Regions from separate parts of the Thermoanaerobacter sp. X514 genome, predicted to be linked through region 2. Evidence: riboswitches for the same ligand, from Rfam matches in the RefSeq annotation. Region 2 holds a riboswitch; the other holds the start of a gene.
The links. Region 2 has a riboswitch for S-adenosylmethionine ahead of TETH514_RS06130 (methylenetetrahydrofolate reductase). Riboswitches for the same ligand answer to the same signal wherever they lie in the genome.

Region 1 (7,596 bases), 520 kb from region 2:
CATCTAATTCTTTTTCAGCTAGCTTTAGGTTGGGTTGCACGTAATCTGTGAACTCTACAATCTCTAGAGTAATTCCCTCTTTTTCGAGGAGGGGTTTTACGACGTTTAAAATTTGGGCGTGGGGCACTGGAGTAGCTCCTACTTTGATGGTTGTTTTTGATACGCCCTGGTTTTGGGTTTGTTTGTCGGAAGTGGGTCCTTGTTTTGTTCCGCATCCCGCAATAAAAATTGTTAGAAGGCTCAGTAATAAAAGTGTAGTTAAGAACTTTTTCACATCAATCTCCTCCTTTATTAAAAAAGTAAAATTTACCGATTTTTTGACAGCTGTTTTACTAGTACATCTCCTATGAGTTGAATTAGCTGTACCATAGCTACCAAAATTGCTACGGTATAAAGCATAATGTCGAGCATAAATCGCTGATATCCATATCTTACTGCTAAATCTCCTAGCCCACCACCTCCTATAACACCTGCCATGGCAGAATATCCCACTAAATTTATAGTAGTTATGGTAATCCCTGCGGCTATTGAAGGTAAAGCCTCGGGGACTAGCACCTTGGTTATGATTTGAAGGGGTGAAGCTCCCATAGACTGGGCTGCTTCAATGATACCGCGGTCTACCTCTCTTAATGCTGTTTCGGTAAGCCTTCCCATAAAGGGAATAGCCGCTACCGAAAGGGGAACAATCGCTGCGGTGGTCCCTATAGCTTTCCCTACAAGCAATCGTGTAAAAGGTATAAGCACGATTAAAAGTATTACAAAAGGCACAGAGCGAAAAATATTTACAATAGTGCCTAGTATTTTGTTTAAAAGTTCGTTTTGCAGTATCTGATTCCTGTCGGTTACCATCAGCAGGATTCCGAGGGGTACCCCGAAAATCGTTGCTATGAACGTTGACACCGCCACCATGTAAATAGTTTGCCATGTGGCAACCAGCAACAAGTTTATAGTTTCAGACATTTTCAATCACCTCCACGTCGAGTCCCAAATCTTTTAGATATTTTAAAGCAGCGTCTGTTTCACCGTTTTTGCCTCTTAGCTCAACTATAAGAGTACCGTAGGGCATACCCTGGATGTGGTCAATGTTTCCATAGAGAATATTGGTGTCAACATCAAATTTTCTTATAATGTTTGATATGACAGGTTCTGTTGTAATTTCGCCGAAAAAGGCAATTTTAATAATTTTGCCTTCCAAGTGTTCGTGGGACAAGTTTTCAATCCTATCTTTTAATTCCTTAGGCATTTCTGATAAAGTTACAGATTTCAAAAAATTTCGTGCGGTTTCTGTTTGAGGTTTTTTAAATACTTCAATAAGAGGTCCCTGTTCTACCACACGACTTTTTTCAATAACTGCTACTTTATTGCAAATTTGTTTAATGACATTCATTTCATGTGTTATGAGAACTATGGTGATTCCCAGCTCCCTATTTATATCTTTTAAAAGATTTAAAATAGAAAGAGTTGTTTCTGGATCCAGCGCTGAAGTAGGTTCGTCACAAAGAAGAACTTTCGGATCATTAGCCAGGGCTCGTGCTATACCTACCCGCTGTTTTTGACCGCCTGAAAGCTGAGAAGGATAGTTGTCGGCCTTGTCGGAAAGCCCCACGAGCTCTAAAAGATTTTCTACTTTTTTATCGATTGTCCTTTTGTCCAGCCCGGCAATCTCCAAAGGAAAAGCCACATTGCCTCTGACAGTTCTGGATGATAACAGATTAAAATGCTGGAATATCATGCCTATTTTTTTTCGCATTTCTTTTAATTCAGAGGGAGAAAGCCGAGTCATTTCAACACCATCTATCTCAATTGAACCGGAAGTTGGCTTTTCGAGCATATTTATGCAGCGCAGGAGAGTACTCTTTCCAGCACCGCTCAGACCTATAATTCCAAAAATATCGCCTTTTTCTATGTTGAGGTTGACGTCTTCCAAAGCCCTAACATTTCCTGAAGCTGAATGATAAACTTTTGTAAGATTTCTAATATAGATCAAAGAAAAGCCTCCTTTCCCAAAATAAAAATAAAAAATCCTCTTCTGACAGTACGAAGAGGTTTTTAAATCCTCTTATCTGCCAGAACTCAACGTTCTGCAGGAATTAGCACCGTGCAGCCGCATGTTTAAAACTTTCGGCCACCGGTTGCCGGGTTTCATCGGGCCAGTCCCTCCACCTGCTCTCGATAAGAGTTTTTATTTTATTATTCACTTTAGCAATTTAATTAGATAATAACATCAACATAAACATTTGTCAATAGGTTAAAAAAGTCATGATGTAAGTTATTTAAAAAATCATAAAGCTAACAGAAACAGAGGCAAGAAAAATATAGCAATAGTCTATTTGAGATGGATTTTTTTTGCTTCTATTTGCTATAATTTTGAGGAGGACAATGAAAGTTTTAATACAATTATTTCCATGGAAATAGAAAAAAGGAGGAGTGCTATGAGAACGTTTATTGGAATTGATTTAGATGAAAAATCAATAGGGAAATTATCAAGTTTTCAGGAAGAGTTAAAAAATTATACGATAAAAGGAAGATGGACTCATAAAGATAATTTCCATATTACTTTAAAATTTCTAGGGGAAATAGAAACAGAAAGTGTAATGAAAATAAAAGACTCTCTTGAAGTAGCAGTAAAAGATATTAGTCCCTTTTATATAAAATTTGACAAAGTAGGATTTTTTAAGGGAAATGGCGATATGCGAGTATTGTGGGTAGGTACAGAAGAAAATTCCTTTCTTAATAAACTGCATGACAATATAGATGAGGAATTATATAAAATTGGCTTTGAAAAAGATAAAAGAAAGTTTACTTCCCACATTACCATTGCCAGAGACATACGTTTAAGCATTGACATAGAAGAAGTAAATAGTCTTTTTGAAAAACAAGAAAAAGGAGCAATTTTAGTAGATACAGTTTTTTTGTATGAGAGTGTTATACAAGAAAATAGAAGAAAATATATTCCTATATTTAGTGTGCCTTTAAAATAAGAAGTAAGATGCCTAAAAAGCATCTTACTCTGGGTCTACATAAAGGGTCTTTTGGCTTGTATATATTACAAAACCTGGTTTTGCGCCAGAAGGTTTTTTTACGTATTTTTTTAAGGTATAATCAACAGGTACATTTGAAGAATGTTTCGCTTTGCTATATTTGGCGGCTAATTTTGCAGCTTCAATAAGAGTTGTTTCAGGCACAGGTTTGTTATTTGTCTTGATTATGACGTGAGACCCTGGCATGTCTTTTGTGTGAAGCCATATATCGTTAGGATTTGCGAATTTTAACGTTAGATAATCGTTTTGAGTGTTGTTTTTCCCTATATATATGTCGAAACCGTCTGAAGATACTACATGTAACGGTTGAGAAAGAGTTTGCCGTGATATTTTTTTCTTTTGCTGCTTATGTATATACCCTTGTTCAGACAGTTCATTTTTTATTTCCTCTATTTCTGATGGTAATGTACAATTTTCCAAGTTCACTAGTTGACCTTCTAAATAAGTTATTTCCTCAAGAGTATCGGATATTTGTTTTTCTATTATTTTATTGGCATTTTTTAACTTGCTGTATTTTTTAAAGTATCTTTGTGCATTTTCTGAAGGGGAATATTTTTTGTCAATGGGTATTTCAATTTCTTCACCAGTGTAATAGTTTATGGTTTTGAAGCTTTCCATTCCTTTTTTTAACAAATGCATATTTGCTGTTATAAGTTCGCCGTAAAGTCTAAAAGTGTCAGCATTTTTTGCTTCGTTTAATTCTTGTTGAAGTTTATCTAATTTGTTATAAAGTTTTTCTAAATTGTTGTTGATGATTTTTCTTAAATCCGAGGACCTTACTTGCAAATTTACTATATTTGCTTTTTCACTGAAAAATTTACAAGCAGCTTTGTTCACTGTAGGGAAAAAAGTTTTTGTAATATATTGAGATAAATCAATACAAGAAAAGTCAATTACTTCATTTTCCTGAAAGGCAATGCAAGGTTTTAAATTTAAGCTTAAAACATCTTCATATATTTTTTTTATGTTTTGATATAGATTTTCAATTTGCTCATCTTCTATTGATTCTACAAATCTGTCAGATATATTACATCTAAAAGTAACTTCTCTTGCCAAAGTGGGGCTAAATCCTTGTAAAATATCTACTAAGGTTTTTTCAATTTTTTTTGACTTGTAGTTATTAACAGCTTCTTTAAAAGAAGGTAGCGAGAGATTATTTATATTTAACTTTTCCTGCAGTGGTGGGTAGACATATTGCCTCCCAGGTAGTACTTCTCTTACTTTACTCATATCGGAATATACTCTTTTTATGCTATCTATTATCGTTTGAGTAGCTTTGTCAATTAATATGATATTGCTGTGTCTTCCCATTATTTCAATAATTAGAGTTTTAATTGTTTGATTTTCTAATTCGTCTTTTGTTTCTATGTCGATTTTTACTATTCTGTCAAATTCTACTTGTTTTATATCTATTATCCTGCCGCTTTGAAGAAATTTTCTCAATAGCATGCAAAACATTGGAGGCTCAGCAGGATTTTCTTTATTTTCTTCTGCAAGATATATTCTTGGATAATTTGCATTAGCAGACAATAGCAGTTTATAGTTTTTACCTTTATTTCGTATTATAAAGATTAATTCTTCTTTTTCAGGTTGATATATTTTATCAATTCTTCCACCAATAATTTCTTCTTTTAGTTCTTTTATTATTGCATGTAAAGTTATGCCGTCCAAAGCCATAGTATAACCTCCAGATTTTATTGTATATAAAAAGTATACCATGAAATCGAAGGGTTTAATAGTGAAAAATTGATTGTATTGATTTTAGTTGTAACATTTGTTACAATAAAACAAGATGTAAAAATAGGAATTAAAGTTTAATTGCCATAAGTAGAAAATTGAAAAGCAAGAGAAAGAAAGATAGAGGAGGTGGAAAGTTGAAGTGGTTACTTTTTGTGTATAAGGTCCCAAGTGATTCGTCAACAGCTAGGGTTACTATATGGAGAAGAATAAAAAAAATTGGCGCTTTGTATTTACAACAGTCTGTATGTATTGTGCCTTACATGGAAAGGTTTTTAAAAGAAATAGAGAAGCTAAAGGATGAAATTAAAGGCTTTGGAGGAGATTTTAAAGCCTTTGAAGTAGTGGCCCTTGATGAAGAAATAGAGAAGGATGTGATAGAACAATTTAATCATCAAAGGAGGGAAGAATATAGTGAAATAAAGGAACAATGTGAAGAGTTTTTTAAAGAGATTGAAAAAGAGATAGCAAGAAAAAATTTTACTTTTGCAGAATTAGAGGAAAATGAAGATGAGTTGAATAAGTTATATAAGTGGTTTGAAAAAGTAGCCCAAAGAGATGTGTTTGAGTGTGAAATGAAAAAAGAGGTTAAGGATTTATTAGAAAAAGCCAGTCGAGACTTTGAATATTTTGCTTCATTGGTTTATGAAAATAATAAAGAGTGAAGGGAGGCATTTTAATTGTTAAATGTAATTATTTTGGGGTTGACAAGTCTTCTTACAGATATATCTACTGAAATGGTATATCCTTTGATTCCACTTTTTCTCACCTCTCAACTGGGGGCAAGCCCGGCAATAGTGGGTATCATTGAAGGTTTTGCAGAAAGTTTAGCTAGCATACTTAAAGTTTTTTCAGGGTACATATCTGATAAAGTAGGTAAAAGAAAACCTTTAGCTATAGCTGGATATTCTTTTTCCACTATAGGAAAAATGTTTTTGTATTTTGCTACTTCATGGGGATGGGTGTTTTTAGGTAGAACTAGTGACAGATTTGGAAAAGGAATACGAACAGCCCCGAGAGATGCTTTAATTGCTGAAGCTGTAGATAAAGATAAGATCGGAAGAGCATATGGACTTCATAGAGCATTGGATACCTTAGGGGCAACGATTGGAATTGCTTTAGCCTATTATTTTTTGACTTCTTACAAAGGGAATTATAAGGCGGTTTTTATGTATTCTTTAATACCAGCTTTTTTAGGAGTTTTTGTGCTGTTTTTTGCTAAGGAAAGCAAAGTAACAAATCAACTTTCAAAAAAGCTTTCATTTTCTTGGAGAAGTCTTGATAGACGCCTTCAAATGTTTTTAATAGTTATTTTAATTTTTGCCTTGGGTAATTCCTCTAATCAATTTTTGCTTTTAAGGGCGAAAAATGTGGGATTTAGCGATTCGGATGTTATACTTTTGTATTTGGTGTACAACATAGTTTATATGATTTTTTCGTATCCTATGGGAAGATTGTCGGATAAAATAGGAAGAAAGAAACTTCTCATCATCGGCTATTTCCTTTACGGAATAGTGTATTTGGGATTTGCTGTTTTTGGCTTTAAAAGTGCTATGTGGATATTATTTTCTGTTTATGGTTTGTACATCGCTTTGACTGAGGGTGTTGAAAAAGCTTTAGTTGCGGAGATTTCTCCACCTCATTTAAAAGGTACAGTTATAGGGCTTCATGCTACTTTTACAGGCATTGGCCTTTTACCGGCTTCTTTTATAGCGGGAATACTTTGGGATACATTGGGAGTAACTGCACCTTTTTATTTTGGCGGAATTATGGGAGTTTTGGCTGCTATTGGCCTTATGATCGTTTTATGATTGTTTTCCTCACATTTTCTTAAAATATCTAACCAAATTAGCCTTTTTTGTGTTATAATATCCTTGAAGATTAGAAAATGGAGTGATATAGGTGAAATTTACTAAAATGCATGGATTGGGAAATGACTTTATAGTAATTGAGGCTCGAGAAAATGTAGATTATAGTGAATTAGCTATTAAACTTTGTGATAGGCATTTTGGTATAGGGGCGGATGGTCTTTTAGTCGTTGAGCCTTCAGGAATTGCGGATATTAGGATGAGGATTTTTAATGCAGATGGTAGCGAAGCAGAAATGTGCGGTAATGGTTCTAGGTGTTTTGCAAAATATGTTTATGAAAGAGGGATAGTAAAAAAAGAGAAAATGGCAGTGGAAACCTTAGCGGGAGTGATTATGCCAGAAGTTTTTGTAGAAAATGGGAAAGTAGAAAGTGTAAAAGTTTACATGGGTAGTCCTATTTTTGAGGCTAATAAAATACCTGTAAAAACTGATAAGCAAAAATTTATAAATGAGCCGGTAAAAATAGATGGGAAAGTTTATAAATTAACTTCTATAAGAGTAGGAGTGCCTCATACTATTGTTTTTGTAAAATCCTTAGATGAAAATATGATTAAAGAATTAGGTCCTAAAATTGAAAAATCTTCCATTTTTCCTCAAGGTACAAATGTGGATTTTGTAAAAGTAGAAGATAAAGAAAATATTTCTGTAAGGACTTGGGAAAGAGGTGTGGGGCTTACTCTTGCCTGTGGAAGTGGTGCCTGTGCCTCTGCAGTAGCTTCAGCAGTTTTAGGTAAGACGGAGCGAAATGTCAATGTCCATTTTAAAGGTGGTAAACTTTTAGTAGAATGGCTGGATGACAATAGTATTTATTTATCTGGAAGTGTGGAAGAAGTCTTCAGGGGCGAAATAGAGCTTTAGTTTAATACAGTGAGAATTTGACTATAATAAGAAAAAGGTGATATGATGATAAAAAGCATGACCGGTTATGGAAGAGGTGAGATTAAGGAAA
Region 2 (7,596 bases):
AACACATTTAACTTTTCACATACTACAGCATCTGACCAGGAATCGTTTTGAGTATGTAGTACACCTACAAGCCGACTTTCAAAATCCACATTTTTATATATCTCAATAAGCTCTTTAAAGTCATGTTCCAACTGTGTTGTTGTTACAATATTTAACAAAATTTCCCCTGCTTTTGAAGCTTTCCGAACCACCAAATGTCTCAAAAAACCCTTATGAGTTTTTTTATCATAAAAAGGTAGTCCTTTTTTTATTGCATAATCAAAAGTGAGATTTAAAGCTTTTAGAAAGTCATCATCAACAATATTACACTTATCTGTCATAACCACTTCATAAAATCTACCTTTTCTATGAAGTCCTAACACCTCATTACCTTCTTTATCTTTTCCAAAAGTATATTCCATTTTATTCCTATAACCATGCTCTTTAGGACTTTTCACAATCCTTAAAAATTCATAATCTCTTATTCCCTCTTTTTCAAGAAGCTTCTTTACAATATCTTCTTTTATCTTAAGTTGATCTGAATAATCAACATTTTGATAAATACAACCACCACAATCTCCAAAGTGAGGGCAAAAGCTTTGCTTCTCCAAAGGAGAATTCTCCATTACTTCCACTATTTCGCCTTCTACCATATCCTTTTTTACTTTTTTAACTTTTGCCTTTATTATTTGCCCCAAAAGTGCTCCTTTTATTTTTACTTTTTTCCCCTCAAAATAGCCTATCCCAAATCCACCAAATTCCATGTCTTTTATCTCAACTGTTATAATATCATTTCTTTTCACTCTCATTCCTCCTTCGCTATTTAGATTATACCTCTTTTTTCTCAATAATTCTAATATAATTCACTAAAATGTTTTTATCAAAAAATAAAATAACCTTTACATAATTTTAATAAAGTTGTACACACTTTTGATTGTTTTTTTATTGTATCACAAACATATATACAAGAATATTATATTAGTAAATATACAGATTTGGGAGGTTTAAAAATGTACGACTATAATCCTTATGTGCAGGATTATGCTTTTCCTCCTCTAAAGCTTGCACAGGCTTATGTGCCTTTACAGAAATATGTATCTCTTTATCCTCCGGAAGAAGCCATTAAAAAAGGCACTGTTTTTCCTGAACTTGATATGCCTTATGTAGGCGAAAAAATGAGGTGATAAAATGGATGGCAATCAAATATCTTTGCTTAAGAAAATCATGGAAATAGAGTTTACCTGTATAGATTTGAATCTATATTTAGACACCCATCCCGATGACCAAAAAGCCCTTCAAGACTATAACTATTATTCCAACCAATTGTCTATGTTGAAACAACAATATGAACAATTTTACGGGCCCTTGATGGTTTTTGGTCATTCACAAAGTCAATATCCTTGGAAATGGGTAGATGACCCATGGCCTTGGGAAATAGAATATTGAGGAGGACTTTGCTATGTGGGTTTATGAAAAGAAACTACAATATCCTGCTAAAGTATGCAAACCAGATGTAAAAATGGCAAAATACCTCATCGCCCAATATGGAGGCCCTGATGGAGAATTGGCAGCCGCTTTAAGATATCAAACTCAGCGATTCGTCATGCCTACAGGAAAAGCAAAAGCAGTTTTGACAGACATTGCTACAGAAGAATTAGCACACCTTGAAATAATAGCAACTCTTGTTTTCAAGCTTTTAAAGGGAGTACCAGTAGAAATATTAAAAAGAGAAGGATTAGGGGAATACTATACAGAACATGATAGAGGCCTATTCTATGCAGATACAACAGGAATGTTATGGACCGCCGCCTATATCCAGGCTAAAGGAGATGCAATCGCTGATCTACACGAAGATATGGCAGCCGAAGAAAAAGCAAGAGCAACTTATGAACATTTAATAAATCTCACAGATGACCCTTGTGTAAAAGATACTCTAAGGTTTTTGAGAGAAAGGGAGATTGTACACTTTCAAAGATTTGGAGAAACTTTAGTACAGGTAAGAGAATATATGGAAAGTAAAAAATTCTTTTAAAAAAGTAGATGTATGTCTATTGGCATACATCTACCCATTTTCCTTCTACTATTTTATCAAGGTCTTCGACTTTTATGGTAGCAGCAGCATTTGTATCACCAGCTGCAGGATATACTACCTCATAATTTTTTAAAGACACATCATAATATACTTCAACCGGATTTTTCAGCCCATAAGGACAAACGCCACCAACAGGATGCCCTGTAACTTCTAACACTTCTTCTGGGGATGCCATTTTTGCTTTTGTTTTAAAAGTATCTTTAAATTTTTTATTGTCTATTTTTCTATCCCCTGCTGTTATAATCATAATATATTTATCTTTTAATCTAAAAAGCATAGACTTTGCTATTTCCCCAGGAGTTACCCCTAAAGATTTAGCTGCTTTTTCCACAGTGCTTGTATCTTCAAAAATTTTTATTTTAATATCATATCCTTTCTCTTTAAAAAACTCTTTCACCGCTTCTACTGACACCTCTACACCACCTTTAAATACCACAAGTTTTACATAAAAGAGCATTTTTTAAGAAAAACTTATCAGCAATTTTAACTGCATCTTGAGCCGTTTTTCCGTAATAATCTGCTCCAATCTTATAGGCATATTCCTCAGTCAAAACAGCCCCGCCTACCATTATTTTCACATCAGTATTTGCTTTAAGCAGTTTGATAATTTTCTCCATATTAAACAAAGTTGTCGTCATCAAAGCACTTAGACCTACTAACGGTGCCCCTGTTCGCTTTACTTCCTCTAATATCACTTCTCCTTTGACATCTTTTCCTAAGTCAATTACATCATATCCATAGTTTTCAAGCAAAACTTTTACTATATTTTTTCCTATATCATGTACATCTCCTTCAACTGTAGCAAGTATTATTTTGCCTTTAGATACTGAACCTTTTGGAAGCTTTTCCTTTATTATCCTAAAAGCATTTTGCACCACTTCTGCAGAGCTCAAAAGTTGTGGCAAGAAATATATGCCTTTTTCATATCTATCTCCCACTTCTTTTAAGGCAGGAATTATTATGTTATCAACTATAGAAAGAGGCTGAACTTCCTTCTCTAAAATATTTTTTACTATATCTTCTACTCCTGATTTTTTACCTTCTAAAATTTGGATATAGAACTTTGACTTTAAATCTTCTTCCTGAATTTTTTGCTGTTCTTTTTCTTTACCTTCCTCTTTTTGCCTGTTACCATATATTTTTAGATAATTTACACTGCCTTTATCTTTATTTAGTAAAACCATTGATGCCCTCAAAGTGTCCATCATGGCTTCATCGCAGGGATTTATAATAGCAGTAGTAAGCCCATAAGATGCTGCCATTGCTAAAAAAGTAGAGTTTATCAACCTTCTTTCAGGTAAACCAAAGGAAACATTGCTAAGTCCCACAACAGTATTTGCTCCTAACTCTTCTTTAGCCAATTTTATCGCTTCTAAAGTCTCAATTGCGGCCTCCTGCTCAGAAGAAACCGTCAGCACAATACAATCTATCAATATGTCCTCTTTAGGTATGCCATACTCTTCCGCTTTTTTTATAATTTTTTTCGCATTTTCAATTCTTTCATGCCTATCTTTGGGAAGCCCTTTATCTCCTACAGTAAGTCCTACAACACAAGCTCCGTATTTTTTGACAATAGGAAGCACTTCTTTTAAACTTTCCTCTTTTGCACTTACAGAGTTGATTATGGGTCTACCTCTTAAAATTCTTATAGCTTTTTCTACAGCTTTAATATTAGTGCTATCTATTTGAAGAGGAATGTCTACCACATTTTGTATTTCAGAAACTACTTTAGGAAGTAATTCTTCTTCGTTTACCCCAGGAACTCCCACATTTACATCCAATATTTCCGCTCCGCATTTTTGCTGTTTTATAGCTTCCTCTACTGCTAAACTCACATTTCCCGCCAAAAAAGCCTCACTTAACTTCTTTTTTCCAGTAGGATTTATACGTTCCCCTATAACCCTTAAAGAATAATCGTGGCCTATGAAAACTGTTTTTGTATTGGAAGCTACAGCTGTAAATTTGTTGACTTTGACTTTTGGCTTTAAATCTTTTACAGCTTTTTTAACAAGTTTTATATAGTGAGGAGTAGTACCGCAGCACCCTCCCACTATAGATGCTCCTTTTTCAACAAGAGAAGGAAAGAAACTAGCAAATTCTTCTGGTTTTAAGTCGTAAACTGTTTTGCCGTCGCGAATGACAGGCATACCTGCATTAGGTTGTGCAATAATAGGTATGCGAGAAACTTGAGACATTTTTTCCACTACACTTACCATTTTATCGGGACCTGTCGAGCAGTTAACGCCAATGGCATCTAATCCTAACCCTTGTAAACTAACTACTACAGTTATAGGGTCTGACCCCATGAGAGTCCTTCCATCTTCTTGAAAAGTCATTGTACATATAACTTTCATGTTTGAATTCTCTTTAGCAGCAAGAATGGCAGCTTTTGCCTCCAGCATATCTGACATTGTTTCAATTAAAACAATATCTGCTCCCGCTCTTTCTGCAGCTATAACTACTTCTTTAAAAACATCATAAGCTTCGTCAAAAGTCATGTCTCCATAAGGGGTCAAAAGTTCTCCAATAGGTCCTATAGAAAGTGCCACAGGTTTATCTTTGGAAGCTTCTTTGGCAATTTTGACAGCCTGAGTGACAATATTGAAAACCTCATTTTCCAGTCCATATTTTGCTAATTTTATCCTGTTAGCGCCAAAGGTATTTGTCTCAATCACATCCGCTCCTGCTTCTATATAGGACCTGTGGATATCAAATACTACTTCTGGATGGGTTATATTCATATATTCGGGACACTCTCCAGTTTTTAAACCCCTCTCTTGAAGTTGTGTCCCCATTGCTCCATCAAAAACAATCACTCTATTTGAAAGTTCTTTAAAAATGTCTAACATTTTTAACCTCCATTTAATTCATCTGTACGTTATTTTCTGCAAAATCACAGACTAAATCATCGACTCTTGAAATTATTTCTAACACAACATTTGTACTCCCTAAAGGCATAATGTGAATTCCTGCAACTTCACTGCGTATCCGCTTTATAAACTCTACAGCTATGTTTATTCCCTCTTCTCTTCCTCCATCCTTTAGCCTTTCTAAAACTTTTTCTGGAATATCTATACCTGGCACTTTTTCATTTAAATTGACTGCCATTTTATAGCTTTTAAGAGGTAATATGCCTATCAAAAGTGGTACATTGAAATTTTTAATCTTTTCAATAAACTTAAATAAAATTTCCTCATCATAAACCGGTTGTGTTTGAATAAATTCTGCCCCTGCCTCTATCTTAACTTTAAGCTTCTCTAGTGCTTCATCCCTTAAATCATTTGGATTTGCAGTCGTACCGGCGCAAAATTCTGTTGGGGAATCTAATTTATTTCCATTGTAATCATAACCTCTATTAAAAGCACTGATAATCTTTAAAAGCCCAATAGAATCTACATCATATACCCCTTTAGCCTGAGGAGTATCTCCACGGGAAGGGTCATCTCCTGTCAATGCAAGTATATTTCTCACCCCTAATGCATAAGCTCCTAAAAGCTCTGACTGAAGGCCTATCAGATTTCTGTCTCTACAGGTCAAATGAAAAATAGCTTCAATGTTTAAGTGGTCTTGTAAAAGGTGAGCGACTGCTATAGGACTCATCCGCATATTCGCCATAGGACAGTCCGTTATATTTAAGGCATCTACAATGCCTTTTAATTTTCTCGCTTCTTCAATAGTTTTCGTTATATCTACCCCTTTTGGCGTAGAAATTTCTGCTGTCACAACAAACTTCCTTTTCTTAAGTTTAGTACACAAATTTTCATTTTTCAACATCTACATCGCCTCCATTTTTAAAAATAAAAAAGTCTCTTCGCCAAAAGAAGAGACACCAAAACTCTCTCATCTTTCAGCGAAACGCTGCTGGAATTGGCACCAAGACGCATATAAAATGCCGGTTGCCGGGTTTCATCGGGCCAGTCCCTCCACCACTCTCGATAAGAGATTTTAAAGTATTAAATTGTTAAACTATTTAAGCTATATGATACTATGGATTAACTCCTATGTCAATAGAAATTTTTTTGTCCCTCTCTAAAGATTTTGCAGGCTTTTAACTTTTTTAAAATAAATCTGTAAATTTTTTATGTTATTTGCTATACTATAATTGTAAAGAATATAAATTTTCGAGAAAGGAATGTTTTGAATGTTCTCATCTCTTATTTTTGGTATCCTTTCTATTGGATCAATTATACTTTACGGTTTAATCTGGTGGAAAATTTTTGATAAAACTGGTTATGGAGGAGCATATGGTCTTTTGATGTTTATACCTATTGTGAATTTTATAATGCTTTTAGTATTAGCATTCACTGAGTGGCCCGTACATAGATATAAAAATTATTGAGCAATAACACTGTTTTTATTTTTAATACTTGTGCAAACACTTGCATAATGATTTTTTTAATATTATAATATACTTAACACTTGGAAAATGAGGAGGTTTAATATGGGTAATGAAAAATTACCAAGAGTAGCCTATTTCTGCATGGAATATGGCTTACAGTCAGATTTCAAACTATATGCAGGTGGCTTAGGCATTTTAGCAGGAGACCATCTAAAAGCTGCAAAAGAGTTAGGTATGCCTTTAGTAGGAATAGGCATACTGTGGAAACAAGGTTATACAGAACAACATATCGGTGAAGACGGATACCCCTATGATGCCTATCGCAATTACACACGTAAGTACGACTTTTTAAAGGACACTGGAGTAAAGGTAAAAGTAAAAATAAGAAATAGAAATGTGTATTGCAAAGTATGGTTGATAGACAACTTTGACAATGCTCCTCTGTATTTGCTTGACACAGATATACCAGAAAATGGGGACAGATGGATAACAGGTCAACTTTATGGATGGTTTGGTGAAGAAAGAGTTGCACAGGAAATAGTATTAGGCATTGGCGGAGTAAGAGCTTTAAGAGCTTTGGGAATTGATGTTGATGTTTATCATTTTAACGAAGGGCATGCAGTATTAGCAGCCATTGAGCTTATAAAAGAAAAAATGGAAAATCAAAATATGAGTTTTGAAGAAGCATGGAAAGCCACAAGGGAAGAAGTAGTATTTACAACCCATACCCCTGTTAAGGAAGGAAACGAATCTCACGATTTAGAACTTCTTATGTATATGGGTGCAAACAATGGCCTTTCAATTGAGCAAATGGCCCAAATTGGTGGCGTTCCTTTTAATATGACAGTCGCAGGTTTGAGACTTTCTCGCATTGCAAACGGTGTCTCAAAACTTCACGGGCAAACTGCAAACAGAATGTGGCAGCATGTTGACAACAAAGCACCTATAATCTCCATAACCAATGGTATTGACAGAAATACTTGGGTAGATAAAAGGATAATAGAAGCCTACAACAAAGGTGAAGGGCTCCTACAAACTCACAATATTTTAAAACAAGAATTAATTGATTTTGTATATCAAAAAACAGGAGTTAAATTAGACGCTGATAAACTTTTGATAGGTTTTTCAAGGAGAGCTGCTCCTTACAAAAGAAGCGATCTTATATTTACCAATGACGAAGTTATAG

Region 1: another riboswitch for S-adenosylmethionine. It lies ahead of TETH514_RS08905 (methionine ABC transporter ATP-binding protein); the one in region 2 lies ahead of TETH514_RS06130 (methylenetetrahydrofolate reductase).

What each region holds. Positions count from the first base shown of each region.
Region 1 is NC_010320.1:1,767,333-1,774,928, reverse strand. It holds gene TETH514_RS08915 (MetQ/NlpA family ABC transporter substrate-binding protein) at 1-274, opposite strand, end outside; gene TETH514_RS08910 (methionine ABC transporter permease) at 307-960, opposite strand; gene TETH514_RS08905 (methionine ABC transporter ATP-binding protein) at 953-1,987, opposite strand; SAM riboswitch class I at 2,057-2,179, opposite strand; gene thpR (RNA 2',3'-cyclic phosphodiesterase) at 2,433-2,981, shown strand; gene TETH514_RS08895 (NFACT family protein) at 3,006-4,718, opposite strand; gene TETH514_RS08890 (Chromate resistance protein ChrB) at 4,916-5,443, shown strand; gene TETH514_RS08885 (MFS transporter) at 5,459-6,589, shown strand; gene dapF (diaminopimelate epimerase) at 6,681-7,505, shown strand; gene TETH514_RS08875 (YicC/YloC family endoribonuclease) at 7,551-7,596, shown strand, end outside.
Region 2 is NC_010320.1:1,249,650-1,257,245, reverse strand. It holds gene rlmD (23S rRNA (uracil(1939)-C(5))-methyltransferase RlmD) at 1-788, opposite strand, end outside; gene TETH514_RS12305 (spore coat associated protein CotJA) at 990-1,163, shown strand; gene TETH514_RS06150 (spore coat protein CotJB) at 1,168-1,425, shown strand; gene TETH514_RS06145 (manganese catalase family protein) at 1,439-2,011, shown strand; gene TETH514_RS06140 (YbaK/EbsC family protein) at 2,028-2,528, opposite strand; gene TETH514_RS06135 (homocysteine S-methyltransferase family protein) at 2,497-4,920, opposite strand; gene TETH514_RS06130 (methylenetetrahydrofolate reductase) at 4,934-5,845, opposite strand; SAM riboswitch class I at 5,909-6,013, opposite strand; gene glgP (alpha-glucan family phosphorylase) at 6,513-7,596, shown strand, end outside.